Regions from separate parts of the Microbispora sp. GKU 823 genome, predicted to be linked through region 2. Evidence: riboswitches for the same ligand, from Rfam matches in the RefSeq annotation. Region 2 holds a riboswitch; each other region holds the start of a gene.
What was found. A riboswitch is a leader RNA that binds a small molecule or an ion and turns the genes downstream of it on or off. The one in region 2 is predicted to bind cyclic di-AMP.
Positions count from the first base shown of each region.

Region 1 (9,894 bases), on a different contig from region 2:
CCCCTGCGCCCGCAGCATGAGGAATTCGTAGGCGACCATGACGAGGCCGCCCAGGATCGCCGTGAGCAGTGACGCGAGGAAGTAACCGCTTCCGGTGGTGAACACCCCCGTCGTCGGGTCGATGCTCGCGTTGGTGACGACGATCCCCGTGATCACGAGCGTGATGATCGCGAAGGGGATGCCGACGATCACGCCGTCGATGATGCGGGCGACGAGGCGCTGCCACCACTCCGCGAGCGGGGCCGGGGCACCGGGGGGAATCGGCCCCGAGGCCGCGTACGGCTGGCCGAAGCCGGGCTGACCATAGCCCTGCTGGCCGTACTGCTGCTGCCCGTAACCGGGCTGCTGGCCCTGCTGGGCGGCGTAGCCCTGCTGCTGACCCTGCTGCTGGCCGTAGCCGCCCTGGGCGGGGTCGTAGCCGGGCGGCTGCTGCGGGCCCGTGTGTTGCCCGCGATAGCTGACGACCGTGACGTCTGGGTCGTAGTCCTGGGGCTGTCTGTCCGTGTTGTACCCGGGGTTCGATGACGGCGGTGGCGTTCCGTCCGACTCGTCCTGGGGGTACGGCGGCTGTCCGGTGCTCACCGTGTCACCTCGTTTCGAAGACGCATGCGCCGAACGTCTGTAGCACACGCTGATATTGCCAAAAGTAGCGACAGGTGTATCAACAGTCACCTTTGCAGCAGTCGACAACCACCGTCAAGATCGGCGATCAATGCCCATCAATGGTGATCAATGCGGTCGAGGTGCAGCAACATCCGGGTGTTCCCCAGCGTGTTCGGCTTGACGTGCTCCAGGTCGAGGAACTCGGCGACGCCCTCGTCGTACGACGCGAGCAGTTCCGCGTACACCTCCTGGGAGACTGGGGTGCCCTGGATGGGCGTGAAGCCGTGCCTGGCGAAGAACTCCACCGCGAAGGTGAGGCAGAAGACCCTCCGCACACCGAGGTCCCTGGCGGTCTCGATGAGCGCGGCGACGATCCGGTGGCCGATGCCCCCGCCGCGTGCCGCGGGGTCCACCGCGACGGTCCTGATCTCGGCCAGGTCCTCCCACAGCACGTGCAGCGCGCCACAGCCGACGACCTGCCCGCCCGTCTCGGCCACCCAGAACTCCTGGACGTCCTCGTACAGCGTGACCGTGCTCTTCTTGAGCAGGCGGGGACCGACGCCCGAATACGCGTCGACGAGGCGCCGGATCGCCCGGACGTCCGGCGTCCTGGCCCGGCGCACCGTCACGGCCGTGGCACCCGACTCACTGGATGTCTGCGCGGCGACCTGCTCCATGACCGGCCAGCCTAGCCGGACCGCGGCCGATCCCACGCGGTCGGTACGGATCGCGCCGCTACGGATAACGGTCATGTCCAAACACGACACCCGACACGATGCTTGACCCTGCGTAGCCATCAGGATACGGACGGATGCACGGCCGCGCCCTGAGGTGACTGTTCCGGTTCGTCCCACTTTTTTCATCCGCCCGAGCTGCACGGCCAATGCCTTAGATCGCTCTAAACCCAGGTGAACGCGGACGCATCACTACCGTTCCCGTGACCCGACCGTGATCGTTTGGTTGTCAAACGTAGACGGGTTTCGGAGTTCTGGTTGAGCAAGAACTCGCCGTGCACTATCGTCCAGCGACGATGCCGGTCATCGTGAGCGCTCACGGCGACCGGGCGCCGAATCTTCGAAGCACCGAGTGCGAAGGGGAACCGGGGACCCAACTGCAGGATCAGGATCGGTTCGATCTCGGATCGTCAAGGGGTGAATCCGCAAAGGTAGGGCTACTCCGGCCCGAACCCGTCAGCTAACCCGGTAGGCGCTCAGAGGTGCCCCGCCGTACGGCCCCGTCTCGACGACGGACCCGCCGCGGGCACATGTGGGAGAGGAGCTCGGTTGCGCATGCGTGGAGGACGGCCGGCGGGCAGGCACGCCCGCGGCCGAGGGTCCGGATCCGGCACGGCCGGTCCGGGTGCCGTCCGCCGCTTGGCGTTCGTCGGCGTCGCGATCACCGCGATCACGTTCGGCGCCCCGGTGGTCCGCGCCACCGCCGACCCCAAGCCGAGCCTCAAGGAGCTCACCGCGCAGGTCGAGAGCCTCTACACCGAGATCGAGACCCTCACCGAGCAGTACAACGGCGAGCGCGTGCGCCTGAAGGCGGCCGAGCGGTCCGCCGACCTCGCCAAGAAGAACCTCGCCAAGAGCGAGGCCGAACTCGAGGTCCGCCGGCAGAAGGCGAGCGCCCTCGCGCAGCACTCCTACATGACCAACGGGCTCGGCAACGCGCTCGTGCTCATCGACAGCGACGCCGACCCGCGGCGATACCTGGACCAGGCCTCCACGACGTACGCGCTGGAGCTGCAGGAGAGCCAGGAGGTCGCCGAGGTCACCAAGGCCATGGACGCCGCCGCGCGGGCCAGGGAGAGCGCCTCCGCCCGGCAGGCCGAGGTCAAGAAGCTCCTCAGCGGCCTCGACTCACGGCGCGACAAGATCACCAAGCTGATCAAGAAGACCGAGAGCAACCTCTACCGGCAGGTCTCCCGGACGGTCGGCGCCGAGACCCGCAGCAGGATGTCGTTCCCCATCGTGGGCGACGGCAAGGCCGCCCAGGCGGCGCGCTGGGCCCTCAAGCAGCAGCTCAAGCCGTACGTGTGGGGCGCCGAGGGGCCCGGCTCCTTCGACTGCTCGGGCCTGGTCATGGCGGCTTACCAGTCCGTCGGCATCAGCCTGCCTCACTACACGGGCGACCAGTGGACGGCCGGCACGCACATCTCCCGCGACCAGCTTCGCCCCGGCGACCTGGTGTTCTTCTACCCCGACCTGCACCACGTGGGCATCTACATCGGCGGTGGCTACATGATCCACGCGCCGCGCACGGGAGACGTCATCCACATCGCGAAGATCGCCGGGCGGCCGTTCGCGGGAGCGGTGCGCGTCGCCGACTGAGCCCTTCCTCGCCGGAGGGCGTCGCGGACGCGGTCAGATGAGGCGGCGGCGCGCCGCCCAGGCGACGGCCTCGATCGCGGTGGCGACGCCGATCCGGTCGCAGATGCATCGCAGCCGGCGCCGCACGGTGCGCCCGCTGACGTCGAGACTGCGGCCCACCCGGTCGGCGGTCACGCCCTTGGCCAGCTCCGCGAGGAGAAGCAGATCCTCTTCGGTGAGACCGGCACGCTCAAGGTCCGAGGCGAGATTGTCACCTCGGTAGACGACCTCGGGAACACCCATCGTCCGCCCTCCCCCACGACGATGCTTCGTCGGCCCACCCTTCAGGGACGGTAAACGCCTGCCATGAAGGTCGTCAAGGTTCGGAGTCGAGCCTCCGGCCGTACGCCGCCTCTGTAGCGGAACGGGCCGTGGGCCATCGCCTTTCCTTCGCCTCCCTTACGCACTTCCAGGTGCCTTCTTACCGGAAGAGAGCAGCTCTCCTTACGCTCCTTGCCACGCCGGAAGGACACGCCGGAAGGAGAGGAACTCATGAGAGCACTGGTGGCACGGGATGGAGCCGTGCGGGTCGTCGAGGTGGCAGAGCCCGAGCCGGGGCCGGGGCAGGTGCGGATCAGGGTCGAGGCGGCGGCCGTGAACCCCGTCGACCTGTTCACGGCCGCGGGCGCCCTCGCCGACGGCGGGCTCATGCCGCACCTGGAGACGTACGCACTCGGCTGGGACGTGGCAGGCGTGGTCGATGGGACCGGACCGGGAGTGACGGGCGTACGCCCGGGCGAGCGGGTCATCGGGCTGTCGGACCGGCTGACGGAGCCGCTCAAGACCCAGGCGGACCTGGTCGTGCTGGACGAGACGGCCGTCGCGCCCGCGCCCGCCGGGGTGGCCGCGCCCGAGGCGTCGACGCTGCCGCTGAACGCGCTCACCGCCGTCCAGGCGCTCGATCTCGCCGGGCTCGCCGAGGGTGAGACCCTGCTCGTCACGGGAGCGGCCGGTGGCGTCGGCGGCTATCTCGTGGAGCTGGCCGCAGCACGGGGGCTCAGGGTCGCCGCGGTCGCCGCGCCCGGCGACGAGGCACTCGTCCGGGGCTTCGGCGCGGAATGGTTCGTCCCGAGGGGCGCCGACCTGGCCGCGGCCGTCAGAGCCGTCGTTCCCGGCGGCGTGCACGGCCTGGTGGACGCGGCGGTCGTCGGCCTGCCCGCGCTGGACGCCGTGCGCAACGGGGGCGCGTTCGTCGCCGTCGTCGCGGGGCAGGCCCCCGTCCCGCTGCGCGGCATCCGGGTCCCGACGGTGTTCGTCCGCGCCGACGCGGCCCAGCTCCGGGACGTCGCGAAGCTCGCCGAGGCGGGACGGCTGAGCATGCGGGTCGCCGGCACCTATCCGCTGGAGCGGGCGGCCGAGGCGCACGAACGCCTGCGGAGAGGCGGCCTGCGCGGCCGGTTGGTCCTGCTGCCCTGATTCGCCTACGCCGCTACGCCTGTCTCGGCGCACGGCTGTGGGCCGGACGGTCATACCGTCCGGCCCACCCTCAGGAGATCAGGCGCGGCCGAGCAGCTCGCGCACCCGGTCGCGGCCCACGGCCAGCAGCAGCGTGGGCAGCCGCGGGCCGGTGTCGCGGCCGACGAGCAGCCGGTAGAGCAGAGCGAAGAAGGCGCGCTGGGCGGCCTTCAGCTCGGGCGTGGCCGCCTTGGCGTCCATGTCGAGCCCGGCCTGCACCTTCGGCACGCCGTACACGAGCGTGGTCAGCCCGTCGAGCGACCAGTGCTCGTCGAGGCCCTCCACCAGCAGGCGCAGCGACTCCCGGTCCTGCTCGCCGAGCGTGTCGAGCAGCTCCTTGTCGGGCGTCTCGCGCACCTGCGTCCGCTCCTCCGCGGGCACGTACGTGTTCACCCAGTGCTGGGCGCGGTCGAGCCGCGGCCGCAGCTCGTCCAGCCCGGAGATCTCCGGGTCGAACGCGCGCAGGATGCGCAGCGTCTGCTCCTCGTGCCCGGTGGCGATGTCCACGACCGAGGCCAGGGTCCGGTAGGGCAGCCGCCGCGGCGTCTCCGGCAGGACCCGGGAGGCGGTGCTCGACGCGCGGCGGTAGGCCGCCTGGTCGGCCGGCAGCGCCGTGCCGTCCTGCACCTTCCTGGTCAGCGTGTCCCACTCGTCGTACATGCGCTGGATCTCCTGGTCGAAGGAGACCTTGAACGACTGGTTGGGACGGCGGCGGGCGTACAGCCAGCGCAGCAGCGCGGGCTCCATGATCGACAGAGCGTCGGCCGGGGTCGGCACGCCACCCTTGGAGCTGCTCATCTTGGCCATGCCGCTGATGCCGACGAAGGCGTACATCGGCCCGATCGGCTGCGGGGCGTCGAACACCTCGCGGACGATCTGGCCGCCGACGACGAACGACGAGCCCGGCGAGCTGTGGTCCACGCCCGACGGCTCGAAGACCACGCCCTCGTAGGCCCAGCGCATCGGCCAGTCGACCTTCCACACCAGCTTGCCGCGGGTGTGCTCGGACAGCAGGACGGTCTCACCGTGGCCGCACACGCAGGTGTACGACATCGCGGTGGTCTCGTCGTCGTACGACGTGACCGTGGTCAGGTCGCGGTCGCAGACCGAGCAGTAGGGCTTGTAGGGGTAGTAGCCCCCGGCGCCGGAGCCGTCGTCCTCGCTCGCGGCCCCCGAGCCCTCCAGGGCCGCGGCCTCGTCGGCGTCCGTGACCTCCTTGGCCTTGGCCTTCTTGGTGCGGTACTGGTCGAGGATCGCGTCGATCCTCCGCCGCTCGCGCATGGCGAGCAGCACCTGCTCCCGGTACGCGCCGGAGGTGTACATCTGCGTCTGGCTGATGCCGTGGAACTCCACGCCGAGCTCGTTCAACGCGGCGATCATCGGCGCCTTGAAGTGCTCGGCCCAGTTCGGGTACTCGCTGCCGGGCGGGGCCGGGACGGTGGTCAGCGGCTTGCCGATGTGCTCGTTCCAGGCGGGGTCGATGCCCACAGGAACCTTGCGGAAGCGGTCGAAGTCGTCCCACGAGATGATGTGCACGCACTCGTGGCCGCGGCGCCTGATCTCGTCGGCCACCAGGTGCGGGGTCATGACCTCGCGGAGGTTGCCCAGGTGGATCGGGCCGGACGGGCTGAGGCCGGACGCGCAGACGACGGGTTTGCCCGGTGCGCGCCGTTCAGCCTCGGCGATGACCTCATCGGCGAAACGCGCCACCCAGTCGGCGTCCATCACGTCAGTCCTCTCTGAACGGGATCCTGCCTTCTATGGTCCCGTACGCGAGGGAGTCGTCAGGACGCGTTACGGGCGTAGACCAGCCGCAGGCCGATCAGTGTGAGCCAGGGCTCGTGCACGTCGATCGTACGGGCCTCGCCGATGACGAGCGGCGCACCGGTGCCCGTGGCGACCACGGTGACGTCGTCGGGGTCGGAGGCCAGTTCGGCCGTCATCCGGTCCACGATCCCGTCGACCAGGCCGGCGAAGCCGTAGATGATGCCCGACTGGAGCGCCTCCACCGTGTTCTTGGCGATCACCGACCGCGGCCGGACCAGCTCGACCTTGTGGAGCTGGGCCCCGGCCGTGGCCAGCGCGTCCACCGAGATCTCCAGGCCGGGCGCGGTCACCGCGCCGACGTACTCGCCCCGGGCCGAGACGGCGTCGAACGAGGTGGCCGTGCCGAAGTCCACGATCACGCACGGCCCGCCGTACAGGGTGGTGGCGGCGAGCGCGTTCACGATGCGGTCGCTGCCGACCTCCTTGGGGTTGTCCATCCGGACCGGGACGCCGGTGCGCACGCCGGGCTCGACGACCACCGCAGTGACGTCGCCGTAGTAGCGCCGGGACATCTCCCGCATCTCGTTGAGCACCGACGGGACCGTGGAGCAGATCGCGATGCCGCTGATGTCGGCGTCCTTGAGCAGCGGCGACTGCCCGAGCAGACCCTGGAGCACCACCGCGATCTCGTCCGCCGTACGGCGGGGGTCGGTGGCGATCCGCCAGTGCTCGATCACCTCTTCACCCTCGAACAGGCCCAGCACCGTGTGGGTATTGCTGACGTCGATGGTGAGCAGCATTCCCTGATTATGCCTCACGAAGATCCAGGCCCAGATCGAGTGCCGGAGCCGAGTGGGTGAGCGCGCCGACGGCCAGGTAGTCGACCCCGGTCTCGGCCACCGCGCGCGCCGCGTCCAGGGTCAGGCCGCCGCTCGACTCCAGCCGGGCCCGCCCGGCCACCAGCCGTACGGCCTCGGCGAGCTGGTCCACGGTGAAGTTGTCGAGCAGGATCTCGTCGGCGCCCTCGGCCAGGACCGGCTCGATCTGGTCGATGCGGTCCACCTCGACCTCGATCGGCAGGCCGGGGAAGGCCTGCCGTACGGCCCGGAACGCCTCGGCGACGCCTCCGGCGGCGACGACGTGGTTGTCCTTGATCAGCGCGGCGTCGTGCAGGCCCATCCGGTGGTTGACCCCGCCGCCCGCCCGTACGGCGTACTTCTCCAGGGCGCGCAGCCCCGGCAGGGTCTTGCGGCTGTCGCGGATGCGGGCGCCGGTGCCCTCGACGGCGTCCACCCAGCGGCGGGTCTGGGTCGCGATGCCGGACAGGTGGGTGAGGAAGTTGAGCGCGGTGCGCTCCATCGTGAGCAGGTCCCTGGTCGCGCCCCGCACGGTCATCACCACGTCGCCGGGGCGCACCCGGTCGCCGTCCGCGGCGTGCCGCTCGACCTCGACCTGTCCGGCGGCCTGCCGGAAGACGGTCTCGGCCACGGCCAGACCCGCGACCACGCCCTCCTTGCGGGCCACCACGTCGGCGACGGCCCGCTGGTCGGCGGGGATGGTCGCGACCGAGGTCACGTCCTGTCCCCCGGCCAGGTCCTCCTCCAGCGCGGCGCGGACGAGACCGAGCACGGCGTCCGGGTCGAGTCCGGCCTTCTCCAGCTCGGTCCGCGGTTCCTCGTGAGGCGTGTACGTCAAGGTCAGTCCCTCCGCCGTCAGGGCGATGTCGATGTGCGCCCGCCAGTGGGCGTCGTCGCGGTCGGGGTGGTCCTCCCGCCAGTGCGAGCCGCGGGTCTCCTCACGCACGGCCGCCGCGGCGACCAGTGCGGAGGCCACCGTGAGGAGGTTGGTGGCCTCCCACGACTCGGTGCAGGGCTCGACCGCGACCGGCGTCCAGCGGGCGTCGGACAGCGCGCGGGCGACCTGCGCGAGACTCCGGTCGCTGCGCAGCACCCCGGCGCCCCGGCTCATGTGGCTCTGGATCCTCGGCCGCGTACGCGGGTCCACCAGGCCCTCGGGCCGTTCGTCGGCCGGGGCGGGCTCGCGCGGGGTGAGCTCCTTCGCGGCCAGGTCGGCGGCGATGCGCTCGCCGTAGACGAGCCCCTCCAGCAGGGAGTTGGAGGCCAGCCGGTTGGCGCCGTGCACGCCCGTGCAGGCCACCTCTCCGCAGGCGTACAGGCCGGGCACGCTGGTCCTGCCGTACAGGTCGGTGCGCACGCCGCCGCTCGCGTAGTGGGCGGCCGGGGCGACGGGGATGGGCTCGGTGACGGGGTCGATGCCGTGCTCGCGGCAGACGGCGAGGATCGTGGGGAACCTGGAGCGCCACTTCTCCTCGCCGAAGTGGGTGGCGTCGAGGTAGACGTGGTCGGCGCCGGTCCGCGCCATCTGGCGCATGATCGCCTTGGCGACCACGTCGCGGGGCGCGAGGTCGGCCAGCTCGTGGACACCCTGCATGAAGCGCTCGCCGGTCGCGTCGATCAGCACGGCGCCCTCGCCGCGCACGGCCTCGGAGACGAGGGGCTGCTGGCCGGTCGAACCCTCCCCCAACCACAGGACCGTGGGGTGGAACTGCACGAACTCGATGTCCCTGACCACCGCGCCGGCCCGCAGAGCGAGCGCCACGCCGTCCCCGGTGGACACGACGGGGTTGGTGGTGGCCGCGTAGACCTGGCCCATGCCGCCGCTGGCCAGCACCACGGCCCCGGCCCGTACGGCGCCGACGCCGTCGCGCGCGCCCTCCCCCATCACGTGGAGCGTGACCCCGCAGGCGTGGCCCTCGGCGTCGAGGAGGAGGTCGAGGGCGAGGGCGTGCTCGATGACCTCGATGCGGGGCTCGGCCAGCACCGCCTCGGCCAGGGCCCGCTGCACCTCGGCGCCGGTGGCGTCGCCGCCCGCGTGGACGATCCGGTTGCGGTGGTGGCCGCCCTCGCGGGTGAGCTGGAGCTCGCCGTCGGTGTCGCGGTCGAACTCGGCGCCGTGGCTCATCAGCCGCTTCAGCGCGTCGGGGCCCTCGGTGACCAGGACGCGTACGGCCTCCTCGTCGCACAGGCCGACCCCGGCGACGAGCGTGTCCCTCAGGTGCTCGTCGGGGGTGTCCTCGGGGTCGAGGACGGCGGCGATGCCGCCCTGGGCCCACCGGGTCGACCCGGCCGACAAGACGTCCTTGGTGACCACGAGCACCCGCGCCACGGGGTCGAGTTCGACGTGGCGCAGCGCCACGGTGAGGCCGGCGATGCCGGACCCGATCACGACCACGTCGGCCTCGACGGTCCAGCCGGGTGCGGGGGCGGTGAGTCTGCGTGCGAGCGCCACCATGAGGGGATCCCCTTTCGTCATAATGACGATAACGCCCCCCTGGCGATGGTGCAGCCCCGCCCCCTCCTACCACGCCCCGGCCCCACCTCGGGCCCCGGCCCCTCCTGCGAGGGGCCCGCTGCGGCGTCGGTGCAGAGCTGGGCGGTCAGAGTGGCGTAGGCCCATTCCTCCCACCTGTCCTGCGACCAGCCACGGTCCTGCACGAAGAGCAGATACAGCTGCGGGCTGAGCAGGCAGAACAGCAGGTCCGCCGCCATCGCGACGGAGACGTCCGGGCGGGCGCCGGGTTTGCCGGCCAGCGCTTGCGCCGCGGCGTGCTGCACGACGTAGCGCGGATCGGGGCCGTCGGGCCATTGCGCGGCGATCTGCGGGTCGGTGGCCCCGG
Region 1 covers NZ_MWJN01000097.1:2,245-12,138, forward strand. Annotated here, with positions in the region: gene B1L11_RS34930 (RDD family protein) at 1-582, opposite strand, end outside; gene B1L11_RS34935 (amino-acid N-acetyltransferase) at 720-1,280, opposite strand; cyclic di-AMP (ydaO/yuaA leader) riboswitch at 1,674-1,826, shown strand; gene B1L11_RS34940 (C40 family peptidase) at 1,977-2,936, shown strand; gene B1L11_RS34945 (LuxR C-terminal-related transcriptional regulator) at 2,970-3,218, opposite strand; gene B1L11_RS34950 (zinc-binding dehydrogenase) at 3,468-4,391, shown strand; gene lysS (lysine--tRNA ligase) at 4,470-6,155, opposite strand; gene B1L11_RS34960 (type III pantothenate kinase) at 6,215-6,997, opposite strand; gene B1L11_RS34965 (L-aspartate oxidase) at 7,005-9,509, opposite strand; gene B1L11_RS34970 (TetR/AcrR family transcriptional regulator) at 9,527-9,894, opposite strand, start outside.
Region 1: it holds a riboswitch for cyclic di-AMP, as region 2 does, so the genes downstream of both, B1L11_RS34940 (C40 family peptidase) here and B1L11_RS08640 (CHAP domain-containing protein) in region 2, are expected to answer to the same signal.

Region 2 (9,894 bases):
CTGGGTGGGGCTCGACGGCTACTACGCCGGGGAGACCCTGCGTGTGGTCCGCTCCCCCGGCGGGGTGACCCACCTCGACCTCAACACGTTCATCTTCACGCGTGAGCCGTACGACCCGGCGGCCCCGGTGCCGGGCGGCGTCGACCCGGCCGGCTGGCGGTGACCTGTCGCCTGACCGGCCAGGCGACCGGTCAGGTGGTGGCCAGCGCGACCGTCGGCGACAGCCGGGCCGCGCGCATCGCCGGATAGAGGCCGGCGAGGGTGCCGATGACGAGCGTGGCGCCGACGCGCCGCGAACGCCCAGGCCGGGACCACCGGCGGCCAGTCGCGCGACAGCGCGTAGCCGGCGGTGGCCAGGCCGCCCAGCACCGCGCCCGCGATCCCGCCGAGCGCCGACAGCAGCAGCGACTCGGCGAGGAACTGCAGGCGCACCTGCCCGCGGGTGGCGCCCAGCGAGCGGCGCAGGCCGATCTCCTTGCGCCGCTCCAGCACCGAGATCACCATCGTGTTGGCCACGCCGACCCCGCCGACCAGCAGCGCGACCGCACCGAGGCCGAGTAGCAGGTTGGTGAACGCGCTCGCGGCCGCCGCCCGGGCCGCCAGCGCGTCGGAGGGCCTGCTGACCGTGACCTCCTCCGGGTTCTCCGGATTGACCGTGCGCGGCAGCACGGCACGTACGGCCTCCACCGACTCCTCGGCGGACCGCTCGTAGATCGTCGTCGGGTGGCCGTCGAAGCCAAGGTACTTCTCGGCGGCCGGGAACCGACGAGCGCCGAGCGCTCGATCTCCGGGGCGAGCGGCATCGGGCCCAGGACGCCGACGACGGTGAACCACCGCTCGCCCATCCAGACCTGTACGCCGATCCTGGTGATGCCGAGCCGCTGTGCGGCCTTGGCGCCCAGCACGACGGCGGGCCGCGCCTCGGTGGCGGCGTTCAGCCAGGCACCCTTGACGACCCGGCCCTCCAGGGTGGTGAGCAGGTCGGCGGTCGCGGCCTGGACGGCGATGCCGCCGGTCACGGCCTTGGGGATGCGGTCGGTGCGGCGGATGGTGGTGTCGACCGTGCCGGTGGCCGAGGCCGTGCGGACCGGTCCGATGCGCCGGACCATGCCGAGCGCCTCCACGGGCAGCTTGGCCTCCTCGCCGAACATCGTCTGCCCCGGCGCGACGGTGAGCAGGTTGGTGCCGAGCCGGTCGAGCTGGCGCAGCAACTGCTCGCGGGAGGAGGACGAGATGCCCAGCACCGCGATCATGGTGGCGATGCCGATGGCGATGCCGAGCGCGGACAGCACCACCCGCGCGGGGCGGGTGCGCAGCCCGGCCGCGCCGGTCCGCAGGACGTCGGACGGCCCGAGCCTGGCGGGGGTCAGCCGCTGACGGTTCATCGTGGCGCTCCCTTCGCCGCCCCCGCGGTTTCGGCATCCGGCAGCTTGGGGTTCGCTCCGGGAGGGCGGCGCCCGGCGCCCGCCCCGGCGTCGGCGACGACGCGGCCGTCGCGTACGCGCACCTGCCGGGGGCACCATTCGGCGATCTCGGGGTCGTGGGTGATGACCGCGATCGTCGTGCCGGCGGCGTGCAGGTCGCGCAGGACGCCCAGCACCTCGGCGCCCGCCGCCGAGTCCAGGTTGCCGGTCGGCTCGTCGGCCAGCAGCAGCGGCGGGTCGCCCGCCACGGCGCGGGCCACCGCCACCCGCTGCTGCTCGCCGCCGGACAGCTGGTTGGGGCGGTGGCCCAGCCGGTGGCCGAGGCCCACCCGCTCCAGCGCGGCGGCGGCGCGTTCCCGCCGCGCCCGCAGCGGCGTGCCGGTGTACAGCAGGCCGTCGGCGACGTTGTCCAGCGCGCTCACCCCGGGCGCGAGGTGGAACTGCTGGAAGACGAAGCCCAGGTGGCGGGCGCGCAGCGCGGACAGCTCGCGGTCGGAAAGCCCGGCCACGTCGTGCCCGGCGATCCGTACGGTGCCCGTGGTGGGCCGGTCCAGGGTCCCGATCAGGTGCAGCAGGGTCGACTTGCCGGAGCCGGACGGCCCGGCGATGGCGACCAGTTCGCCGGGTTCGACCAGCAGGTCCACCCCGCGCAGGGCCCGTACGCCGCCGCCGTACTCCTTGGTCACCTCGCGCAGCTCCACCACGTAGGGCTGCTCGGGCTGCGGGATGCTCATGTGGCGGGCACCCCGACCTTCATGCCCTCGGCGAGCCCGGCGCCGGTGATCTCGACCATGCCGCTGCCGAAGGCGCCGAGTTCGACCGGGACCACGCGGGTGGAGGCGCCCTCGACCACCTCGACGCCGAAGCCGCCCTCCCGCAGGGCCAGCAGCGCCTCCACCGGCACGGCCAGCACGTTCTCGCGCCGCTCGCTGACCAGCTCCACCTCGACCGGGGCCTTGTCGAGGCGGGTCTTCGGGGTCTTGCTCAGGGTGATGTCGACGTCGATGGTGCTGCCCTCGTCCTGGCCCTGTCCGGAGGGGACGGCCTCGGCCACCGTGCCGACCGTGGTGATCTTCCCGGTGACCCGCTCGCCGCCGGGCAGTTCCACGGTGACCTTGGCGCCCTTCCTGGCCAGCGACTGGTCGTCGGTGGACAGGTCCACGTGCACCAGCCGCCGTACGCCCGACACGGTGAGGGCCGGACGACCGGGGGTGGTCCTGTCGCCGATCTCGACCTTGGCGTCGGTCACCCGGGCGGCGGCGGGCAGGAAGACCACCTGGGAGGCGTCCACCTGTCCGGTCTCGGGCAGCCCGGCGTCGTCCTGCCACTCCTTGACGGCCAGGTAGGTGGCGTAGCTGAAGTGGTCGTCCACGGTCAGATCGTCGCCGTAGCCGAGGACCTTGAGGTTGCGTTCGAGCTGCTCGACGTCGGGGCCGTCGTCGACGCCCTGCCGCAGCGGGCGGTACATCGGCAGCGAGCCGTACATGAGGACCACCGGCCTGCGGTCGACACTGAGCAGCGCACGGCCGCGCCGTACGACCGCGCCCTCGGCGGGCACCCAGGTCACGGTGCCGGAGGCGTCGGTGCTCACCTGCCGCGCGCCGGAGTAGGTCAGCGACCCCTCCACGGTCTTGGTGTCGACCAGGTCCTGGCGGGTGACCGACGCGGTGGCGGGCACGGGGGGCGAAGACGGCTCGGCCGCGCCGGCGCCGTCGCCGCCCGCCACGGCGACGGCGGTTCCCGCGGCGGCCAGGGCGAGGACTCCGGCGCCCGCGATCACCAGGCCCTTCCTCACGGCTTCCTCCCCGGCGCGAACTCCTCGCAGGCCTTCTGCGCCTCTTCCATCGCCTTCTCCTGGCCCGGTTTGATCTTGACCTGGAGCCCCTTTCCGGGTTCGGGGTCGGGCATGTCGACGCCGTGCTCGCGCATGCACTGGGCGAACTTGAGCATCCGGTCGCGCGCCTGGGGATCGTCGCCGCCGAGCTTGTCGCCGACCGCGTCCTTCATGAAGTGCTGGCAGGCCTGCATGGCCTTCTGCATCGAGGCCTCGTCGCCCTTCTTGCTCATGATCCGGACGCGGCCGTCGGGATCGGGGTCGGGCACGTCCACGCCGTGCTCGCGCATGCACTGGGCGAACTTGAGCTGGGCCTCCTGGCGGTCCACGGTGGCCGACGCCGACGGCCTGGCCGTGGCGCCCGACGTGGCACCGCCCGCGCTGGCGATCCCGTCGTCCGCGGGGGCCGCGCCGCAGCCGGTCAGCGCCAGTGCGAGCCCCAGTGTGAGACCCAGTGTGGGCCCCAGTGCCGGGCCCAGGGGGTGCAGCGGTCGTAAGCGCATGGGTCGTTCCTCCTCTGTCGCTCCTTCTCATCCGGGGCGTTCGCCCGGGACGGGGCCCAACTTCAGCGGAGGCGGTGCTAAACGCGGATAAGCGAGATCCGCTTATCCGCGGCTAACACCGACTGCGCCACTCTCGGAGCCGAGCGGGAGGTTGGGATGCGGGTGCTCGTGGTCGAGGACGAGGAACAGCTGGCCGAGGCCGTCGCCCGGGGGCTGCGGCTGCACGCCATCGCGGTGGACGTGGCCTACGACGGTCAGGAGGCGCTCGAGCTGGCCGCCTACGTCGATTACGACGTGGTCGTGCTCGACCGCGACCTGCCCGAGGTGCACGGCGACGACGTGTGCCGGGAGCTGGTCACGGCCAGTGGGGCGAGCCGCATCCTCATGCTGGACGGCGGCCGGGCGGGTGCGGGACCGGGGTCGGGGGCCTGTCTCTGGGCGCCGACGACTACCTGGTCAAGCCGTTCGCGTTCGCCGAGCTGGTGGCCCGGATCCGGGCGCTGGCCCGGCGCTCGCCCCGGGCGGTGCCTGCGGTGATCGAGCGGGCCGGGATCCGGCTCGACCCGGCCCGCCGTACGGTGACGCGGGACGGGCGGCAGGTGGCGCTGGGCCGCAAGGAGTTCGACGTGCTGCACGAGCTCATGCGCGCCGGCGGAGGGCTGGTGACCTCGGCCCGGCTGCGCGCGAACGTGTGGGACGAGCACGCCGACGCCGGCACGGGCGTGCTGCGCGTCACGATCACCTCGCTGCGCCGCAAGCTGGGCGAGCCGCCGGTGATCGAGAACGTGCCGGGCCGGGGGTATCGGCTGTGATCCGTGTCCTGTCCTTGTGGAGCAGGCTCGGCCTGCGGACGCGGCTCACCCTGCTGTACGGCGGGCTGTTCTTCCTGGCGGGATCGGTGCTGCTGTGGTTCACCCACCTGCTGACCGCGCGGGCGCTCAACCAGCGGTTCGTGGTGGCGGTGGCGTCGAAGGTGACCGGCGCCCCCGATGCCATGTTGGGGGGCAGGCTGCCCGACAGCGACCTGCTCGCGCAGCGGGTGCGCACCAACGTCGAGCAGGGGGCGGCCGACGTGCTGAGCGACGTGCTCAGGTCGTCGGTGATCGTCATGGTCCTGGTCGGGGCCGTCGCGGTGATCCGTGGGCTACCTGGTGGCCGACCGCGCGCTGCGCCCGCTCGACCGGGTGACCGAGACCGCGCAGCGGCTGTCGGAGAGCACGCTGCACGAGCGGATCGCCCTGCGCGGCCCGCAGGACGAGATCAAGCGTCTCGCCGACACCTTCGACGCGATGCTCGACCGGCTGCACCGGGTGTTCGACGCCCAGCGCCGGTTCATCGCCAACGCCTCCCACGAGCTGCGCACCCCGCTCGCGGTCAACCGTACGGTCCTGGAGGTGTCGCTGGAGGAGCCCGCGGCGTCGGAGGACCTCAAGGCGCTGGCTCGCGCGCTGCTCGGCACCAACGCGAGGTATGAGCGGCTGATCGAGGGCCTGCTCATGCTGGCGCAGTCGGAGCAGGAGCTGACCGCCCGCAAGCCGGTCGACCTGCGGCACATCGTCCGAATGGCGATGGAGCAGATCGACCTGCAGCCGCGCCGCAGGAAGGTGGTCGTCCACGAGGACCTGTGCCCGGCGGTCGTGCACGGCGACCCGCTGTTCCTCGAACGCTGCCTGGTCAACCTGCTGGAGAACGCGATCAAGTACAACGTGCGCGACGGAGAGGTCTGGGTCCGGCTGCGGGAGGACGAGGCCGGGGTGAGCGTGACGGTGGAGAACACCGGGCCCCTGGTCCCGCCGTACGAGGTGGACGACCTGTTCGAGCCGTTCCGGCGGCTCGGCGGCGACCGCGTCCGCTCCGCCCGGGGGGCGGGGCTGGGCCTGTCCATCGTCCGGGCCATCGCCGTGGCGCACGGCGGCGGGGTGGAGGCGCTCGCCCGGCCGGAGGGCGGCCTGGCGGTGACCGTACGCCTGCCGAGGTGAGCCGGGGTTCTCCTGCAATCGATGATCGCTCTGCGGCCGGTTACCCGGCCCTGCCGGGTTTGCTCCCTACTGACCAGTAAAATCTGGGTTGTTCTAACTTGACCGGTTTGACCTGGTCTATTACGTTTTAGGCAGCTCAGGGCGCACTTGCTCATCTCAATGGTCAAGAAGCCCTCCTCAGACCGACGCGGCAAGCCGATCCCGGCCTGCCGCCCGGCCGCCGAGTCCGCGTCCGCGCGGAGCCGGGGACCCACCTCTCCTGGGGTGAATCGGCATACCTGCCGTAGGGCGACTTCCAGCCCGAACCCGTCAGCTAACCCGGTAGGCGGCATGGAAGTAAGGGAGTACGCCCCACCATGCACGTCCTCAACACCTGTGTTCGCGCTGCCCTCGCGGGCGGGGCCCTCGCCTCGGCCGTGCTGCTCGCGTCGCCGGCCGCGCACGCGGACAACCCGGCCACCGGCAAGGGCCCGGCGGCCGCGAAGTCCATGGCCGAGATCGCTTCCACGCTGCCCAAGGTCAGCGCGGCCGACGTGCTGAACCTGGCCAGGAGCCAGGTCGGGATCAGCGAGAACGCCAACGGCGGCGGAACCAAGTTCCAGCACTGGTACATGTCCACGCCGCGTGCCCGCGAGACCCTCGCCCGCGACGGCGGCACGATCGACGGCTACCTGAACGCCCCCTGGTGTGACATGTTCGTCTCCTGGGTGGGCCAGCAGCTCGGCATCGCGCCGGTCATGGGCTCCGACGCCTACACGGTGGAGCATGCCCAGTGGTTCGCCGACCACGGCCGCTGGGGCCACACGCCCAAGCCGGGCGCGGTGGTGTTCTTCAACTGGAACGGCAGCAAGGACATCGACGACGTCCAGCACGTCGGTTTCGTCGTCAAGGACAACGGCGACGGCACGATCCGGACCATCGAGGGCAACACCGGCGACGGCGGCGCCGTCGAGGCCCGCACCCGTCCCACCTGGCAGGTGGCCGGGTACGGCTACCCGATGTACCCCGCGGACACCTCCGCGTCCACCACCACCGCCTCCTCCTGAGAGACGACGGCCCCTGAAGCGCGCCGGTGATCCCGGCGCGCTTCGCCGTCCCCGCCGAAAGCCGCCCGACTGCCGCAAATTGACCTACAAGAGCGCGGGCTGCGAGCCTGGCGGCATGCACGCGTTCGACGTCCTCGGCGATCCGGTGCGCCGCCGGATCCTGGAACTGCTCGCCGAGGGCGAGCGCTCCGCCGGAGAGATCGGCGCGATCGTGCAGGAGGAGTTCGGGATCTCCCAGCCCGCGGTGTCGCAGCACCTGCGCGTGCTCCGGGAAAGCGGCTTCACGACGGTCCGGGCCGAGGGCACCCGGCGCCTGTACGCCGTCGATCCCACGCCGCTGCGCGAGGTCGACACCTGGCTCGACCACTTCCGCCGCTTCTGGAACCAGCGCCTGGACGCCCTGGGCACCGAACTCGCCCGCGGCAGGCGGGAGCGCCGCCTGCGGGACGACGCCCGTCCGTGAAACGGCGGGTGCCGGAGGCGACGGCTCCTGTCAGGCGGATGATCGCGACCGGCTCGCAAGCTCAGCGCGGCTGGTTGGTGGGATGGGTTGCCTGGGGTCGGGTTGCCTGGGGCTGGGTGGCTGCCAGGCTGGCGAGGAGTTTGAGCCGGTCCTCGGAGGCGGTGCCCGGTCTTGATGCTCACGACCGAGTTCGTGGTCGCGGGCCTGCTGCCGGAGATCGCCGGCGACCTGCGGGTGAGCGTACCCGAGGCGGGACTGCTGATCACGGTGTTCGCGGCCGGCATGATCATCGGCGCGCCGTCGATGGCGATGCTGACGCTGCGGCTGCCCAGGCGGTTGACGCTGATGCTCGCCTTGGGCGTGTTCGCGGCCGGGCATCTCGTCGTCGCGGTCGGCTCCAGCTTCGCGCTGCTCCTGGCAGCACGGTTTGTGACGGCGCTGGCGACCGGGGCGTTCTGGGCGGTGGCCAACGTGACCGCCGGCCGTACCGCGGGCCCTGGGGCAAGCTCCCGAGCTTTGGGTCTGGTGAGTGCCGGAGGCATGCTCGCCAACGTCGTCGGGGTGCCTCTCGGCGCGTTCGCCGGGCAACTGGTGGGCTGGCGGGGCCCGTTCTGGGCGCTGGCGATCCTCGCGGTGGCGGCTGCCGGGCTGATCGCCCGCACCGTCCCGCACGATGGCGGCGATCACCGGGCGGTGTCGGTGCGGTCGGAGGTGGCTGCTCTGCGCAGGGGGCGCCTGTGGCTGGTGCTGGCGGCCTGCGCGACCACGACCGGCGGGGTGCTTTCGGCCTACTCCTACATCGCGCCGCTGCTGACCGGCCGGACCGGTATCGCGGCCGGGCTCGTGCCGCTGGTGCTCGTCGGCTTCGGCGCCGGAGCCCTGGCGGGCTCGCTGGCTGGAGGCCGGCTCGGGGACGCCCGCCCGCACACCACGACGATCGCGGCGGCCGCGGGCACCACGGTCCTGCTGCCGGCGATCTGCCTGCTGTCCGGGCAGGCCTGGGCCATGGTCGTTCTGGTCGTGCTGCTGGGGTTCTCCGGGCTCGGCGCCAATCCCGTGCTGATCTCCATGTCGGTTCGCTTCGCCGGTCAGGCGCCCACCCTGGCGTCCGCCCTGAGCGTCTCGGCGTTCAATTTCGGCACCGCCGTCGGCACCTGGATCGCCGGGCGCGCCCTCGACTCGTCCCTGGAGACCACCGGACCCGCTGCGGTCGGCACCGCCGTCGCCGCACTGACCCTGATTCCCACGATCACGATCGCCCTGCTCCAGCGGCGCCGCGTCGCCGCACCCGTCCACTAGATCTCCGCCACCGGGTGTATGGCCAGGTCAGCTCGGGGAAGGCGGCAAGGAGCCACAACGCTGGAACCCGTTCGCGGCCACGGCCCGGGGCTGCGCTCTCCGCCACCACGTGAGACACACAACCATCTGAGAATGGAGCATTTCGATGCGTGCAACCTTGATGTACGGCGCCGGCGACGTCCGGGTCGAGGAGGTGCCGGACCCGGTCGTCAAGCTGCCCACCGACGCGCTGGTCCGCGTCACCGCGTCCTGTATCTGCGGCAGCGACCTGTGGCCCTACGGCTCGATGAAGCCAGACGACGGCCCTGCCCGGATGGGGCACGAGTTGATCGGCATCGTCGAGGACACCGGCTCCGAGGTGACGACCCTCAAACGGGGCGACCTGGTCGTCGCGCCGTTCGCCATCTCCGACAACACCTGCGACTTCTGCCGCGAGGGCCTGCACACCTCCTGCGCTCACCCGCAGGCCACCTTCTTCGACGGCCTGTCCGACGAGGGCGGACAGGCCGAAGCGGTCCGTGTCCCGCTCGCCGACGGCACCCTGGTCAAGCTCCCCGTGGAAGCGGACTCGGCCCTCATGCCGTCCCTGCTGACACTCTCGGACGTGTTCGGCACCGGCTACCACGCCGCCGTGGCCGGCGGCGTCACCCCGCGCACCCGCGTCACCGTGATCGGTGACGGCGCTGTGGGCCTGCTGGCGGTGCTGTCGGCCAAGCGCCTTGGCGCCGAACAGATCATCCTGATGGGACGCCACCAGGCGCGCACCGACCTCGGCCGCGAGTTCGGCGCCACCGACGTCGTCTCCGCCCGGGGCGAGGAAGGCATCGAGGCGGTCCGCGAGCTCACCGGCGGGCACGGCACGCACGTGGTCCTGGAGGCCGTCGGCACCATGCCCGCCTACCGGCAGGCCCTCGGCGTCGTCCGCCCTGGCGGCGTCATCAGCCGCGTCGGCGTCCCGCAGTACGAAGATGCGCCGATCGGCATGAGCGGCCTGTTCCGCCACAACATCCGACTCTCCGGAGGACCCGCGCCGGTCCGCGCCTACATCGAAGAACTGATGCCCGACATCCTGAACGGCACCATCGAACCGGGAAAGGTCTTCGACGCCACCACCGACCTGGACGGCGTCCCGGCTGGCTACCGGGACATGGCCGACCGCAAGAGCCTCAAGGTCCTCATCAAACCCTGAGTTCCACTGCGGTTTGCTCGCCGCACCTTCATGCGGCGAACCGCTCGGTGCCGGGGTCGACCTCGCCATCACCCACGCCCTGGTCAGGGGCGCTCGCGGTGGGGGCGATCCTCATGCGCGAAGGTCATAACTGATGTGGGTGACCCGGTCGCTTTGG
Region 2 covers NZ_MWJN01000011.1:42,771-52,664, reverse strand. Annotated here, with positions in the region: gene B1L11_RS08670 (serine hydrolase) at 1-163, shown strand, start outside; partial or broken gene B1L11_RS53775 (ABC transporter permease) at 409-504, opposite strand; gene B1L11_RS08665 (ABC transporter permease) at 498-1,385, opposite strand; gene B1L11_RS08660 (ABC transporter ATP-binding protein) at 1,382-2,158, opposite strand; gene B1L11_RS46615 (efflux RND transporter periplasmic adaptor subunit) at 2,155-3,219, opposite strand; gene B1L11_RS50110 (hypothetical protein) at 3,216-3,761, opposite strand; partial or broken gene B1L11_RS08650 (response regulator transcription factor) at 3,918-4,573, shown strand; gene B1L11_RS08645 (HAMP domain-containing sensor histidine kinase) at 4,901-5,740, shown strand; cyclic di-AMP (ydaO/yuaA leader) riboswitch at 5,949-6,082, shown strand; gene B1L11_RS08640 (CHAP domain-containing protein) at 6,097-6,786, shown strand; gene B1L11_RS08635 (helix-turn-helix transcriptional regulator) at 6,902-7,249, shown strand; gene B1L11_RS08630 (MFS transporter) at 7,424-8,548, shown strand; gene B1L11_RS08625 (zinc-dependent alcohol dehydrogenase family protein) at 8,694-9,737, shown strand; gene B1L11_RS08620 (dihydrofolate reductase family protein) at 9,849-9,894, opposite strand, start outside.

Region 3 (9,894 bases), on a different contig from region 2:
TGCCGTTCTCCGCGGCGTTCCCGCTCGGCATCACCGCCTCGGTCATCGGGATCGCCGAGGGCGCGCTCGCGCAGCACATGGCGTACCAGAAGGGCCGCGTGCAGATCACCGGCACCAGGATCAAGGACGACCCGTACGTCCTGTATGCGATCAGCGAGGCGGCGGCCGAGATCGCGGCGGCGCGGGCGGCCCTGCTCGACAACGCCTCGCGGATGTACGACATCGTGGCCTCCGGCCGCGAGGTGACCTTCGACGAGCGGGCCGTGGGCCGCCGCACCCAGGTCCAGGCGGCCTGCGCGCGGTGCGGGCGATGGACGAGATCGTGGCGCGGTCGGGCGGCAACGCGATGCGCGTGGACAACCCGATCCAGCGCTTCTGGCGGGACGCCCACGTCGGGCTGGCCCACGCGATCCACGTGCCCGGCTCGGTCTTCCACGTCTCCGCGCTGACGCAGCTCGGCATCGAGCCGCCGCACGGGCCGATGCGCTCAATGATCTAGCGCCTGAGCCGGCCTGCGCCGGCGAGCCTGCCGGAGGCGATGCCGTCAGGACTGGGCGAACATCCGGTCGTAGACGCCGGAGTGCCGGCGACCCGCCATGAAGCCCAGGAACCGGCGGACGAACTCGCCCCGGGTCAGCCGCTCGCCGGCGTCGCCGCCGCCCGGGTCGTGGTCGAACGCGGTGCGGAAGAGAGCCTGGTACTCCCGCGCGTCGATGACCTGGTCGTCGTCCGTGTCGGTGACGTCGAACAGGACCTCGGCGATCCTGATGAGGGCGGAGCCGGCCATGGCGGCGGCGGCCGCGGCGTACTCGTGGCCGGTGATGCGTCCGTCGCCGTCGGTGTCCAGCTCTTTCTGCAGCTCGCGCCACCAGTCGGCGAAGGCGGCGAACAGGCGGTCCTCGTCCTGGGCGTCCAGGTCGAGACGGGTGGCGATCTCCCGGGCCATCGCGGCGAGGTCGGGCCAGTCGAGGTGGCCGTCGCCGGTCTGGTCCAGGACCTCGGAGAAGAACCGCGAGGCGGAGCGCACCGCCGAGTCGCCGTCGGCCGCCGTCTCCGGATCGGGCGTGAGGAGGCGCAGGAGCGCCCCCGCCTTCGCCGCGCCCCGGCGGAGCCCGTCCAGCACAGGAAGCCCGTCCAGCAGGGGCAGCCCGGCCGACGAGTCGCCGTTCCGCTGCGGCACGTACGCGGGGTCGAGCATGGTCATGACCGTGTCGAGCCGCGTCCACGCCTCCGGCAGCACCCGGGTCGCAAGCCGCGTGGACAGGTAGGCGGCGTGCATCAGCGTGCGCGTGCCCGGCAACTCGGCGAGCCCCAGGCGCGCGCGGAGCGACTCGGGCAGCGACGCCACGATGATGGCGGTGGCCGCAGGACCGGCGAGCGCCCTGCCCGCGGCCCACACGGCCGGCCGGTCGCGGAGCAGCGGGGGAGCGGGCACCTGCGCGAACAGGCGGTCGAGGACGACGTGGACCGCTTCGGTGTTCTCCAGTCGCTCCTCGACCACGGACGCGTAGTAGCGCCAGAACTCCCGCACCGTGGGCGGAAGCTTGCCCCCGTAGGGGTCCATCAGGGCGAGGAACGCCTGGAACTCGGCGTACAGCCGGTCCAAGGTGGGGCCGTCGACGGACTCGCCGCTCAGCCGGCACATCGTGACCGTGGACTCGAAGAGCGTCGCCACCACCCAGGCACGCGCCTCGGAATCCGCGGCGTTGAACGGGCGGCCCTCGGCGTCGGTGCCGGTGATGCGGGCGTGCAGGCGGTTGAGCCGAGCCGCCTCCCGCTGCCGGATCCGCGCGTCGGGGTCGACCATCCGCTGTGAGCTGAGCACGGTGTTGCGCAGCCGCCGCCAGGGGTGCGCGACGAAGGTCGAGTTGGTGATCAGCGCGGCGCCGATCTGCGGGTGCGCCGCCTCCAGGACGATGGCCCGGGTCGCCACCAGCCCCCAGCGTGCCTGCCGGGTCAACCGGTAGAGCATCGATCCAGGACCGAGCGGATCGGCGTCGGTTCCGGCTGCTGCTGCGTCGCTCATCGACATCCCTTTCCTGTAGGAGCCGGTGCCTGTACGCCGCCGAACCGGCGGTCGCGCCGTCGGTAGACCTCCAGGCATTCCCAGAAGTGCTCGGCCCGGAAGTCGGGCCACAGCACCGGGGGAAAGACCCATTCGGCGTAGGCCACCTGCCAGAGCATGAAGTTGGAGATCCGCTGTTCTCCGGAGGTGCGGATGACCAGGTCCACCTCCGGCATGTCGGGGTGGGGCAGCCGGCGGGCGAAACTCTCCTCGGTGACCTGCTCGGGCGGCACCCCGTCGCGGATCAGCGACCGGGCGGCCTCGACGATGTCGCGGCGGCCGCCGTGGTCGAACGCCACCGTCAACGTCATCCGCCGGTTGTCGCGGGTCAGCGCCATGAGGTCGGCGATGTCCCTGGCCAGCGCGGGCGGGATCCGCGGATCGGTGACCCCGAGGAACCGGCAGCGGATCCCGCGTGTGTGCAGTGCCAGGGCGTGTTTCCGGATGGCGCGCCGCACCAGCCGCAGCAGGACGTCGACCTCGGCGGCCGGCCGCCGCCAGTTCTCGGTGGAGAAGGCGTACAGGCTCAGCCACTCGACGCCGGCCGTGTGGGCCGCCTCGATGACGTCGATCACGGCGGCCTCGGCCGCCCGATGCCCCGCGGTGCGGGGCATCGACCGCTACGCGGCCCACCGGCCGTTCCCGTCCATGACACAGGCGACGTGACGAGGGATGCCTCTCACCCCACCCGCCCTACCGAAGTCACTCGTCGAATCCCTCCGGAGAGGGACTCTTTCACAGAAGGTGACGCGGTGAACACCGATTGTTGGTAATCGCGGCCCCCGCTTGTCCGGCGGGGCGGCCCGGGCCGGTGTCGAGCCAGGTAAAGACGTGTTTTATCCTGTTTACACCATTCTGGTGGTGTGTGTACCTTTAGGGCACACGGAATGGGTAACCGACCGACTTCCGCCGTCGTAACCCTTGCCGTGTCGTTGCCCGGACCGCGCGATGACCGCGCGGCCGCCGAATCCGCGTCATGTGGAGCCGGGGACCCACTCTCTTCGGGGTGAATCGGCGCGCAGGCCCCCAGATGCGCCCGTAGGGCACTTCCTGCCCGAACCCGTCAGCTAACCCGGTAGGCGGCATGGAAGCAAGGAGTCAACCCCGTCATGTCCAGCCATCGGCTCTCCCTCGGGAGCCGGCCCTCCCGCCGGCGCCTGCGCTCCGCCCTCGCGGCGGCGACCCTCGCGATGTCGGCCGCCACGGCCACCGTCACGGCGGCCGTCGTCCTGCCCGCCCCGGCCTACGCGAACCCGCACACGTACGGCCAGGACGTCTCCGGCTACGAGGCCGACCACGACTGGATGAACAGCCGCGCGCAGTTCGGCTTCATCAAGGCCACCGAGGGGACCTCGTGGACCGACTCGTCCTTCCCCCGCCACTGGCGGGAGCTGGAGAAGAAGGGCATCGTCCGCGGCGTCTACCACTACGGCCATCCCTCCAACGACCCCATCGCCGAGGCCGACCACTTCCTCGAGGTGGTGAACGCGCAGCCGAGCAAGCCCGGCGACATCCTGGTGCTCGACCTGGAGACCAGCGACGGCGAGTCCGTCGAGCACGTCAATCAGTGGGCCAAGACCTGGCTGGAGTACGTGACGGCCAAGACCGGGACCAGGCCGATGTTCTACAGCGGTTGGAACTTCGCCAACGAGTACGGCCACGGCCTCGGCCAGTACCCGCTGTGGGTGGCCCACTACAGCAAGGCCCCGGGCGACATCACGCCGCCGGCCGACTGGAAGTCCTGGGCGATCCACCAGTACACCGACTCGCCCATCGACCAGAACGTCTCCGCGCTGACGCCCCTCCAGTTGCGCGCGCTCGGCCGTCCGTAGCCGTACGGGCCCCGGGGCGGGACACCCCACCCCGGGGCCTAGCCCGGCCGATCAGATCACGTCAGACCACTGCGCCGGAGCCGTCGCGCCGTACGGGCCTGGCACGCGGGGCGGCGGGAGCCGGCGGCGGCTGGGTGGTGCGCCTCTCCAGCGCGATCGCTGCCGGCCCGGCCACGAACGACGACGACAGCGTCCCCACGATGATGCCGATCAGCAGGGCGACGGCGAAGTCGCGCAGTGAGTCGCCGCCGAACACCGCCAGCGCCGCCAGGATGAACAGCGCCCCCAGCCCGGTGTTGACGGTGCGCGGCACGGTCTGCAGGATCGCGCTGTTCACCACGCGGCCGAACGGTTCCCCGCTCCGCACCGGCCACAGTTCGCGTACCCGGTCGAACAGCACGACCTTGTCGTTGACCGAATAGCCGATGATCGTGAGCATCGCGGCCAGGAACACCCCGTCGATCGGCTTGCCCATCCAGGCGAACGCTCCGACGACGACGGCCGCGTCCACGAACAGCGCCGCCACGGCCGCCGTGCCGAACGTCCACCGGAACCGGAACGCCAGGTAGACGAGCTGCGCGGCGAGCGCGACGGCGAGCGCGATGAGCGCGTTGCGGCGCAACTCCTCGCCGAGGCTCGGCCCGATGAGCTCGTCACGCTGCTTGGTGACCTCGCCCACGCGCCGGTCGAGCGCCTCCTCCATGCGGATCACGTCGTCGGCGCCGATCTGCCCGGTGCGCACCGAGATCGCGTCGTCCGACTGCTGCACGACGGCCGAGGGGAACCCGGCGTCCGCCACCGCCTGTCTCGCCGTGGCGACGTCGACCGGCCTGCTCGTGCCGAACTCGACGATGCGGCCGCCGGTGAACTCGACGCCGTAGTTCAGCCCACGGGTGACCAGCCCGGCCCCCGCCAGCACGAGCAGCCCGGCCGCGACGGCGAGCCACAGCCGCCTGCCGCGCATCAGGTCCGGGTCGCGCCGGGTCAGCCAGGTCCTGACCCGGCCGATCGAGCCGATGCCGGAGGCCCGGGGGCCGATCCTGCCGATCAGGGCGGCGACGAGCACCCGGGTGATCAGCATCGCCGAGACCAGCGAGGCGAGCACGCCGATGGCCAGCGTCACGCCGAAGCCCTTCACCGGCCCGGAGGCGAGCCAGAACAGCAGCCCCGCGGCGAGCAGGGTGGTGATGTTGGAGTCGGCGATCGCGCTCCAGGCGTTCTTGAAGCCCCGGTCGAGGGCCGCCTTGAGGCCCCGGCGGGGCGCCGCGCCGTACTCCTCCCTGGCCCGTTCGAAGACCAGCACGTTGGCGTCCACCGCCATGCCGATCGCGAGGACGAACCCGGCCAGGCCGGGCAGCGTGAGCGTTGCTCCCATGGCCACGAGCCCGGCGTACGAGATCAGGCCGTAGCAGGCGAGCGCGACCGCGGCCAGCACGCCCACCAGCCGGTAGACGACGCCGATGAACACCGCGGTCAGGATCACCCCGACGACGCCGGCCTTGGCGCTCGCCGTGATGGCGTCGGCGCCGAGGGTCGGGCCGACCGTCCGCTGCTCGACCAGCTCCAGCGGCACCGGGAGCGAGCCGCCCTTGATCAGCACCGCGAGGTTCTGCGCCTCCTGCGGCGTGAACGACCCGGTGATCTGCGTGGTGCCGCCGGAGATCCCCGCGTCGCAGGCCACCGAGTCGGCCACCTGCGGTGAGGAGATGATCTCGTTGTCGAGGACGATGGCGACGCGGCGCTTGTGGTCGCCGACCGGCGCGCAGGCCGCCTTCCCGGTCAGCTCCCGCCAGGGGCCGGGTTCCTTGAAGTCGATCGTGACGAACCAGCCGGGCCCCATCTGGGGGTCGCTGCGCGCGGCGGCGTCGGTGACGCCGGCCCCGCTGAGGGCGACCGGGCCGAGCTTCAGCTTCTGGCCGCTCTCGTCGGCGACCGCGTCCTTGTCGCCGTCCTCGGCGGGACCGAGCACCGGATGGAAGTTGAGCTGAGCGGTCTTGCCGATGACCGCGGCGGCCTCGCGCGGGTCGAGCACACCGGGCAGTTCGACGATGATCCGCCTTTCGCCGGAGCGGACCAGGGTGGGGTCGACGACTCCGAGGGCGTCCGCCCTGCGCCGGAGCACGTCGAGGGCACGGTCGGTGGCGTCGGCGTCCGCCTTGACCGTGGAAGAGTCCTTCGTCTCGAAGACGAGCTGGGTGCCGCCGCGCAGGTCGAGACCGAGACGCGGGGCCATGGTGAGGGCGAGCAGCAGTGAGGTCGCGATGACGGCGAGCGCCGCCACCGCGCGCCACAGGGGCGCACGGGACATGAAGCCTCCACAGGCGTACGAGCGGGAAAGGTCTCAGTACGCGGTGGAGGGAGGAGCGCGGGCCGAGGCGGCCCGGCGCGGGCACTGTGCGGGCGGGCCGTCGTGGTGCGGCCCGGCCCGGGTGACCCGGGTGCCGCCGCGTGGCGTCGCCGGGTTGGGCAGCACGACCGGCCCGCCGGACACGCCGGGACCGCCCGCGCCCGCCTGGACCCGGGGCGGGGTCGCCCCTGGGACCGGGCCGCGTGGCGTGCGCCGGAGGGCACATCCGCGTGTCGGTGAGCCGGGCGCTTGCGGTGTGGTGGCCCGCTGTTTGGTGGCCCGCTGTTTGGAGGGCCGCCGCGCGGTGCGGCGTCTCCCACGCGGACACGGACGCGGACGCGGACGCGGGAACCCCGCCGGCGGTCAGGAAGATCGCGTGCAGCAGGAGCAGCAGCGCGGCGGTCAGCCTGCGTCGCACGAGCCTTCCCTCCCTTCCGCACGGCTCGGCCCTCTCTCACGAGACCCGGTCTTCCGGCCACCGTAGCGAGTTCCGCGCCCGGGTGCCGCATCCCGTGCCGGTGAGAACGGCAGCCGGGGGGGAACGGAGAACGCACCCGGGCGGACGGGAACGGTTTCGGAGAACGGGTACACACAGCGAATGGCGGAAATCGGGCGCGAACCGATCGGGAGAAACGGGCAGCGGGAAACGCAGATGACCGTTTCGCGAAGGTGGGTTATGGTCGGTCTCATGGCGACCTCACGACGTGGCACGTGCGGGTCCACCGCCTTCACGTTGGTGGTGGGCCTGCTGATGCTTGCCCTCGCGCTGGTCGCATCCACGCCCGCCTGGTATGGCGGAGATCCCGCCCAGCGCGCGCCGCAGGCCGCCGCCGAGGTGTGGACGCCGGGGGCGTGGACGCCGCAGTCGGCGACCCTGCCCACGGGCGCCGCCGGTCCCGAGCATCTGCCGTTCCCGTTCCGGCCGCGCACCGCGGCGGCCGCACCGGCGGCTCCCGTCTCCGCATCGTGCACGCCCGGCACCACGAGGACATCGTCCTCAGTCCACAACAGACCGGGCACCGCACCGCCGGCTCGCGCAGCCCACCACAGGCCCTGTGACACGAGCTCGCTCGGGGCGCGCCGGAACCGCGGCACCGTCCCGGTCCTCGTCGTCGCACGCCTGACCCGTCCCCGGCCGCACCGGCCCGGCGCGTCAGGCGACCGGCGACGCGACCCGGTGACCCGGTGCCCGTTTCGCGCACCCGCACCCCGCCGTCCCGCCTCGGCCGCCCGGGCGGGCGGTCGTCGCGTCCCCCGGCTCCGCGGGGTCGCCTTCCGAGCCCTTGACCACCATGCGCGGGTCCGCCCGCGTACTCGTATCGCGCACCGGCACCGGTGCGTCGATGGCGCGCGTGCTCGCGCGCCGACCTCATCCCTCACCTGGAGTGATGCCGCTTATGGCAGAGATCAGGTCGCCGCGCCTCCTCATGGAGGAGTGCCGGCGGTACACCGCGCAGCTGTCCGAGCTGCGCATGCTGCTCGAGGAGCGGCTCCACGCCGCCCGGGCCGAGCTGGCCTGGTCCCGTCCGTCCGCCGTGCGCGTACGGCAGGCGCGTCTCGACGTCGCCGCGATCGAGGCGGCACTGGAGCGGATGGATCGGGGCCTCTACGGCACCTGCACCCGATGCGAGGCGTTCCTGCCGCTCGACCGGCTCCGGCTCGCGCCCCACGTGCAGCAGTGCGCCTCCTGCGCCGGCGAGACCCGGTTGACGGCATGACGGTCATGACCGGCATGACCGGTGTCAACGGGAGGAGGGGCGGGGGAGCGGCCCTGGCCCTCGACCTCGGCACCGCGCGGACCCGGCTGCTGCTGTCCGGCAGCACGGCGATCAAGGAACGGCCCTCGGCGTGCGGCGGTCCGGGGACGGCCCGCCAGTGGCCCGTGCGGCACGGCATGGTCGCCGACATGCCGGCCTGCGCCCGGCTGGTCCGCACGGCGCTGGGCGACGCCGTGACCGAGCGGCACCAGTCCCTCGATCTCGTCCTGCTCGGCGTGCCCGTCGCGGCCTCCCGGCTGGACCGGCGGGCGGCGTACGCGGCGGTCAGCAGCGCCGCCCGCTGCCGGGTGAGGATCGTCGAGGAGCCGCTGGCCGCAGCGGTCGGCTGCGGCGTGGACATCGCCGACCCGAGGCCCCGGCTCCTGCTCGACGCGGGGGCGGGGATCGCCGAGGCCGTCGTCATCCGGGCCGCGAAATCGCCGACGCGGGCGCCGTACAGGTCGCCGCGGGCGACCCTGCCGAGGGCACCGGCTGCCGCCGTACGCGCGGGAACGGGTCGTGGCGATGGTCGCCGACCTGATCGCGCGCGTTCCCGCCGCGCTGCGGGCCACCGCCCGGCAGCAGGGCCTGCTGATCACGGGCGGCGGCGCCCGCGACCCCGAGCTGGCCCGCAAGCTCTGCGCGGAGCTGCGGATCACCGTCAGCCCCGCGGCCGATCCCGCCAACGCGACCGTCAGAGGGCTGGCCTGCCTGCTGTCCACGGTCGAGCACCGCACCTCCGGCACCTCCGGCACCTCTGCCATCGGACGAAAGGACGTCGACGATGACCACCAGTGACGAGTTCACCGCGATCAGCGAGCCGCAGACACAGGCGATGCGCGCCGACCTGGAGGAGCAGCTCCAGTGGCGTGAGGTGCAGCTGCGCGACCTGCGGGCCGCCGTCGACGGCGCAACGACGACACCGCCAGGCTCGCCCTGCTCGCCGACGTCGCCGCCACCGAGCGGGCGGTCGCCGAGCTGCGCAAGGCGCTGGAGCGGATCGAGGAGGGCAGCTACGGCCGGTGCGCCGACTGCACCGCGGTCATCCCGTTCGGCCGGCTGAAGATCCGGCCCATGGCCCGTTACTGCATCGCCTGCCAGCGGCGCCACGAGGCCCGCTGACGCCGGCGCGCCCGCTCCGCCACCGCCCACCGGTGCGGAGCGGGCGCGCCCGCGCGCTTCAGGAGGCGTCGAGGTCGGGCGCCCACGCCACGCCGTTGATGTGCGCGCCGCCGTCCACGGACAGCGTGTTGCCGGTCAGGTAGCGGGCGTCCTCGCCGGCCAGGAACAGCACGACCGGAGCGATGTCCAGCTCGGGATCGCCCATCCGGCCCATCGGGTTCGACCGGCCGGCCGCCGCATCGAGCTCGGGGTTCTCGGCCATCCTGCGGGCGAAGGCCGCGCTCTTCGCGCCCGGGCAGACCGCGTTCACCACCACGCCGGTCGGCGCCCACTCCCGGGCCGCCGTACGGGTGAGCGTGCGCAGCGCCTCCTTGGCCGAGTTGTACTCCAGCGTGCCCATGTGGGCGTTGACGCCGTTCAGGGAGCACATGTTGACGACCCGGCCCCAGCCCTGCCGCTTCATGTGCGGGAACGCGGCACGCATCGCCCAGAACGGGCCGTAGTAGCCCATGGCGAAGCCGCGGTCGAGCTGCTCGTCGGTCTTGTTCTCCACCCGGCTCATCGGGCCCACGCTGCCCCAGGCATTGTTGACCAGGATGTCGATCCGCCTCCACGCCTCGGCGGCGGCCTCGACCATCGCCTCGACCTGGGCCCGGTCGGTGACGTCGGTGCGGACGAACCTGGCGTCGGCGCCGAACTCGGCGGCCAGTTCCCGGGCGGTCCGCGTGCCGGTCTCCTCGTCGATCTCCGCCACCAGCACCTTCGCGCCCT
Region 3 covers NZ_MWJN01000050.1:8,901-18,794, forward strand. Annotated here, with positions in the region: partial or broken gene B1L11_RS54140 (hydroxylase) at 78-233, shown strand; gene B1L11_RS54145 (hypothetical protein) at 347-499, shown strand; gene B1L11_RS24800 (oxygenase MpaB family protein) at 545-2,026, opposite strand; gene uppS (polyprenyl diphosphate synthase) at 2,023-2,679, opposite strand; cyclic di-AMP (ydaO/yuaA leader) riboswitch at 3,017-3,162, shown strand; gene B1L11_RS24810 (glycoside hydrolase family 25 protein) at 3,175-3,897, shown strand; gene secD (protein translocase subunit SecD) at 3,959-6,205, opposite strand; gene B1L11_RS47100 (hypothetical protein) at 6,239-6,388, opposite strand; gene B1L11_RS51825 (TraR/DksA C4-type zinc finger protein) at 7,642-7,962, shown strand; partial or broken gene B1L11_RS55100 (rod shape-determining protein) at 7,977-8,417, shown strand; gene B1L11_RS45575 (rod shape-determining protein) at 8,527-8,799, shown strand; gene B1L11_RS51830 (hypothetical protein) at 8,786-9,064, shown strand; gene B1L11_RS51835 (TraR/DksA C4-type zinc finger protein) at 9,046-9,123, shown strand; gene B1L11_RS24830 (SDR family NAD(P)-dependent oxidoreductase) at 9,182-9,894, opposite strand, start outside.
Region 3: it holds a riboswitch for cyclic di-AMP, as region 2 does, so the genes downstream of both, B1L11_RS24810 (glycoside hydrolase family 25 protein) here and B1L11_RS08640 (CHAP domain-containing protein) in region 2, are expected to answer to the same signal.